2 regions of the Pseudoalteromonas sp. Xi13 genome follow, and region 2 is predicted to be linked to the other one. Evidence: predicted binding sites of a transcription regulator. Region 2 holds the regulator's gene; the other holds the start of a gene.

Region 1 (3,144 bases), 1.6 Mb from region 2:
AGGCAACAGTTGGTCGTTAGCTATTGCTTCTATACAAAAACGTGCCAACGTAAATGCAGTGCAGCTTATTAGCTTTTCATTGGCGATTAAATTGCTATTGTTTTTGATTGTGCTTAAAAATGACATGATCTCAGATTGGCAGTCTCAATTACCCGCCGATGCACCTAATGCATTTTTAGTTAATATTACACAAAACGAACTTGAGCCTGTAAATAATTACTTAGCAGAAAACGATATTTTAGTATCGGATTTTTATCCAACCATTCGTGGGCGAGTAAATGCGGTAAATGGCGAGCTTGTTGCGCGTAAAGTGTCGTTGCAAGATAACGAGAAAAAAGATGAAGAAGCGCGTTCAGGCATTGGCCGTGAGCTTAATCTAACCTGGCTTGATAATGTGCCAGCCCAAAACGAAATTGTGCAAGGCCAGTGGTTTGGCGAAGGCGCAGTGGGTGAGGCATCGGTTGAGGAGTCTATGTTGGAGCGCCTAGACGTAGAAATAGGCGACACCTTAACATTTTTAATTGGTGCGCAATCATTTGACGCCAAAATTACCAGTGTGCGTAAAGTAAATTGGGCTACGCTAAAACCTAACTTTTTTATTATTTTAAGCCCCGATGTGCTAAAAGATTTTCCGGCAACGTATATTTCATCTGTGCGTATAGAGCCAGAGCAAAAGAAAGCGTTTAGCCAGTTACTGCGCACTTATCCAACCATTACCGCCATCGATGTAGATAACTTTGTTAAGCAAATACAATCAACAATTGAGCAGGTGTCGTTAGCTATTGGCTTTGTGCTTGCTATTGTGGTTTTGTGTGGCGCATTAGTGCTTATATCTCAGGTGCAAGCGAGCCTTGGCGAGCGAATGCAAGAAATAGTAATACTGCGAACTTTAGGCGCTAAAGGGCGGTTAATAAAAAATGCGACGCTTTATGAGTTTTTGCTATTAGGTGGCTTAGCTGGGTTTGTAGCCGCATTATTTAGTGATGTAGCCTTATTGATTGTTCAGCAGCAAATGTTTGACTTAGCCGGTAAATTGCACCCGGCAATTTGGCTAATAGGGCCAGTGTCTGGCGGGGTGTTTGTAGCCGCGCTTGGCTACTTTATGATTGCCCGTAAACTTAAACAAAATACCCAAGGCTTAGTACGTGCTTTAGCCTAAGCTATACTTTTAACGCTAAACGCCCGCACTAAGTTGCGGGCGTTTTTGTTTTTACTCGCCACTGGTAATTTATACAGTGCTCTGGCATTATTACCGTTATTGAAAAATAACAATAATGAGTGTGCTGTTTGGCCATTATTTTAGGGATAGACCCAGGTTCTCGTTTAACCGGTTATGGTGTGGTTGCGCATCAAGGCGCTAAATTTACCTATTTAGGAAGCGGGTGTATTAAATTAGCCGAGCATGAGTTCCCCATACGATTAAAAATGATCTACCAAGGGATCACGCAAATAATAGAGCAGTTCTCCCCCGAAACCTTTGCCATAGAAAAAGTATTTATGGCGCATAACCCGGATGCCGCGCTAAAACTTGGTCAAGCCCGAGGAGCCGCGATAGTGGGAGCCTCTATGGCCGACTTACCCGTATTTGAATACTCAGCCCGGCAAATTAAACAAGCCGTGGTAGGTAATGGCGGCGCCGATAAATCGCAAGTGCAACACATGGTAAAAAATATTTTAAAATTACCTGGCACACCGCAAGCCGATGCGGCCGATGCGCTTGCCATTGCAATTTGCCATGCGCACTCAGAACAAAATTTAATAAAACTAGCGGGTAGCGCAAGCAAAACCGTTAGAGGACGTTTAAGGAAATAAGTATGATTGGCCGTTTAAATGGCATTTTAGTTGAAAAGCAGCCGCCCGAAATTTTATTAGAAGTAAGCGGCGTAGGCTACGAAGTACAAATGCCCATGACCTGTTTTTACGACTTACCCAATATTGGCGAAAACGCCATAGTGTACACGCACTTTGTAGTACGCGAAGACGCACAACTATTATTTGGCTTTAATAATAAAACCGAGCGCGCGCTTTTTAGAGAACTATTAAAAGCAAATGGTGTGGGCCCTAAACTAGGCTTAGCTATTTTGTCGGGCATGTCGGCGCAGCAATTTGTTAGTTGCGTAAACAACGAAGATGCCACAACATTGGTTAAATTACCGGGTGTAGGTAAAAAAACCGCTGAGCGTTTAGTGCTTGAAATGAAAGACCGCTTAAAAGATTGGGGTAACGATTTATTTACGCCATATAGCGATAATGCCGTTATAGAGCCCCCTAGCGATGCAACAATTGCCAATAATGCTGCAGACGATGCCGTATCGGCACTTGTTGCGCTTGGTTATAAATTGCCACAGGCGCAAAAAGCAGTAAAATCGGTAAGTAAACCCGATATGTCTACTGAGGTTCTTATTAAAGAATCTTTAAAATCAATGTTGTGAGTAACCCATGATTGAAGCTGATCGTTTAATTGACGCGAGCGAAAAAACCAACGAAGACACCATAGACCGCGCAATAAGGCCCAAGCTTTTAGCCGACTACAAAGGTCAGCCGCATGTTAAGCAGCAAATGGAAATATTTATAGAGGCAGCGCGCAGCCGCGGTGAAGCGCTCGATCATCTATTAATATTTGGCCCGCCGGGCTTAGGTAAAACCACGCTTGCTAATATTGTTGCCAATGAGCTTAATGTAAGTATTAAAACCACTTCAGGCCCAGTACTTGAAAAAGCCGGCGACCTTGCTGCATTACTTACCAACCTTGAAGAAGGCGATGTGCTGTTTATTGATGAAATACACAGACTCAGCCCACAAGTTGAAGAAATACTTTACCCCGCAATGGAAGATTACCAACTCGATATTATGATTGGTGAAGGCCCCGCTGCACGCTCTATTAAATTAGACTTACCGCCGTTTACGCTTATTGGCGCGACAACACGCGCAGGCTCACTTACCTCACCACTTAGAGACCGTTTTGGTATAGTTCAGCGCTTAGAGTTTTACTCGGTAGCTGACTTATCGCATATAGTGGGGCGCTCTGCACATTACCTAGATTTACAAATGTGCGACGATGGCGCTACCGAAATTGCAAAACGCTCACGAGGCACACCGCGTATAGCAAACCGCTTATTACGTCGTGTGCGCGATTACACGCAA
Region 2 (3,144 bases):
TGTTTGCTCATGCCTTCATCTCGAAGCGCATCGTACTGATCGTCGTTTTTAATTTGCGGGCCATGATCTGCCATAATTGTCCTCCTGAAGCGTTTAATTACACAGTGTGTGTATAACTTTCATACATAAACGGTAAAATTAAGCGTAACTAGCCTAACCCGTTTTATAAGGCAAATTAGATGCCAATGGCGTTTAAACAGGTATTTTCTATTAATAAAGCCATGTTTAGCGCTTAGTTGATTTGGTATAAAAGTAAAACTGCGTTAAAGTTTGCGATGAAACTATAAGAGGGTAAAAAGCAGACAATGTCGGAAATTCAATTTTTAAATGTAGATCTAGAGCTTGAGTCTAAACAAGATATTAGTGCCCTAGTGGCAGACTTAAAGAAAAACGCGATGGTTTTGCATTATGACAAAGACGAATATCGTCAATTGGCGCGTATTGAAGCCTCAGGTGATATAACCACGCCAGACAAAGCAATCAACCACTTATGTGAATTAATAGAGTCGTGTTCACGTAATGCGCTTAAGCAGTGGCTAAGCTGTTCGCGCAGAACGTTTGATATAGGCTTTGAGTCGGGCACGTCACCTAAGTGTTTTAACCAAGCTCTACATGCAGATACACTGCTACGTATATCTGCAATTGGCGCTGGTATGGAAATAACGATTTACCCTATCGAAAAGTAGCCATAGTTAATTATTTGCGCTCGACAACCGCTGCGGTCATTTTTGATACGCAGCAAAGCTCGCCGCGGCTATTGGTTATTTTTATTTCCCATACAGAACTGCGCTTACCAATATGAAATGCACGAGTAACGGCGGTTAAAGTGCCATTTCGAGAGGCCTTTAAGTGGCTGGCGCTAATTTCCTGTCCAACACAATAAAATTTTGTAAAGTCCACTACAAAGTTAGCGGCGTAGCTTGCTACGGTTTCAGCAAGTACCACATTTGCGCCACCATGTACCATACCAATAGGATTATGATGCTCAGGAATAGCAGGCATGGTAGCCACTAGGTAATCATCTCCTATTTCGGTTATTTCTATGCCCATGGTTTTCATCAGCGTGCCTTGGCCGTTTATTCCCTCATCTAACTGTTTGCAAAGCTCTAATGTGATGGGTTGATGCCAAATACTCATAATTACTCCTTTATATTGAAAGCAAATTTATAGCATTTTAAATACTGAACGTCTGTAATTACCTAAAATTTATCCAGGTGCGGTGTATTTAGCTATTTTAAAGCACAATTTAAATTTGCGATTTTTATTTAACTGTATATACTCACAGTTAAATGTACTGTATGGAAAACCAGTTGTATGCGACCATTAACTAAACGCCAAGCTCAAATACTCGAACTAATAAAAGTTTTTATTAAAGACACTGGTATGCCTCCTACACGTGCCGAAATTGCGCAAACACTCGGTTTTAAAAGTGCCAATGCCGCAGAAGAGCACTTAAAAGCGCTTGCCAAAAAAGGTGTTATTAAAATGAAACCAGGCGCAAGCCGTGGTATTCAATTGGTTGAAGAAGAGGAGCCTGAGCAACTAGGTCTACCATTAATAGGTAGAGTTGCAGCGGGTTCGCCTATTTTGGCGCAAGAGCATGTTGAGAGTCACTGTAAAATAGACCCACTTATGTTTAAACCAGCCGCCGACTTTTTACTGCGTGTTAACGGCATGAGTATGAAAGATATAGGTATTATGGATGGCGACTTACTTGCTGTACACCGTACTCAAACAGCAGAAAATGGCCAAGTTGTGGTTGCACGAGTAGATGAAGACGTAACCGTAAAACGCCTAGAAAAAGCAGGCCGAAAAGTATTATTACACGCCGAAAACGAAGAGTTTACGCCAATTGAAGTAGACCTTGAAAACGAGTCGTTTAATATTGAAGGGTTAGCCGTTGGCGTAATAAGAAATGCCGACTGGATGTAATTTTTAACTATTTTTAAGTAATATCTATAAATGCGCACTTTTTAGTGTGCATTTTTGTTTTAAAAACAGACCTTCCACCATCTCAAAACGCCCTAAAATTATTTAGGCTGTAAACTTTTTTTCACTCATACTTTTATCTTCCTAAGCGTGTTACATCCCTTAATTTTGCTCGTATCTTGGCTGTTAAATAACAATTTAATACGCCGTCATTTAGTCAATTTTAAAATATCACTTGATTGTTTTTTATACTAAAACTTGCTTGTTGTACGTTTTTTAGCTAATCATTAATGTGCTGGACTAACAATAACTCACAGCTTTTTAGTTATGAGAACACACAATATACACAAACCTTTTGTTGTCCTAGCGATACCAATCAAAAATAAGATTGGTAAAAAAATAAAAATAACGAATTGGCGTTTAAGCCGTATGCCTCTTCGCTTTGCATTCGCAATAGCATCAAAGGAGCCGTCACATGGGTAAACTGACCTCTACCTTGTGGCTTGTGTTGATTATGTTCCCGCAGCAAGTGCTGGCTAATAGCCAATACAATATGCGCAAGGGCGTAACCGATATAAGTAATAATGTATATCAGCTACACATGACCATATTTTTAATATGTTGTGTGATTGGGGTGATAGTGTTCGCAATAATGTTTTGGGCACTGATTCATCACCGTAAATCTAAAGGGGCAGTTCCTGCCCAATTTCATGAAAGTACCAAAGTAGAAATTCTTTGGACTGCCATTCCGTTTGTTATTTTAATTGCCATGGCAATCCCTGCCACTAAAACCCTCATTGCGATGGAAGATGCCAGTAAGGCTGACTTAACCATTAAAATTACAGGGTCACAGTGGAAGTGGCATTATGAATATATGGGCGAAGACGTAGAGTTTTACTCTATTTTATCTACCCCTCAAGACGAAATAGCCAACCTTGCTAATAAAAACCCTAATTATTTACTTGAGGTTGATAAACCTTTAGTACTGCCAATTAATCAAAAGGTGCGTTTTTTAATGACCTCTGATGATGTTATTCACTCTTGGTGGGTACCCGATTTTGCCGTTAAAAAAGATGCCAATCCGGGGTTTATCAACGAAACGTGGACCAACATCAACGAAGAAGGTATTTACCGAGGGCAGTGTGCAGAGCTGTGCGGTAAAGACCATGGTTTTATGCCCGTGGTGGTTGAAGCTAAATCGCAAGAGGACTTTAA

What was found. Region 2 encodes LexA, which represses DNA repair genes until DNA is damaged. Its sites were predicted from a motif close to TACTGTATNNNNATACAGTA; they were not measured.
Region 1: the regulator LexA is predicted to act here: its motif matches at 1,219-1,238, upstream of ruvC (crossover junction endodeoxyribonuclease RuvC).

The regions. Positions count from the first base shown of each region.
Region 1 is NZ_CP034439.1:1,383,933-1,387,076, forward strand. Features, by position in the region: gene EJ103_RS06290 (FtsX-like permease family protein) at 1-1,159, shown strand, start outside; gene ruvC (crossover junction endodeoxyribonuclease RuvC) at 1,288-1,812, shown strand; gene ruvA (Holliday junction branch migration protein RuvA) at 1,815-2,432, shown strand; gene ruvB (Holliday junction branch migration DNA helicase RuvB) at 2,440-3,144, shown strand, end outside.
Region 2 is NZ_CP034439.1:3,480,973-3,484,116, reverse strand. Features, by position in the region: gene EJ103_RS15730 (Rho termination factor N-terminal domain-containing protein) at 1-77, opposite strand, end outside; gene EJ103_RS15725 (hypothetical protein) at 306-686, shown strand; gene EJ103_RS15720 (hotdog fold thioesterase) at 697-1,137, opposite strand; gene lexA (transcriptional repressor LexA) at 1,315-1,932, shown strand; gene coxB (cytochrome c oxidase subunit II) at 2,405-3,144, shown strand, end outside.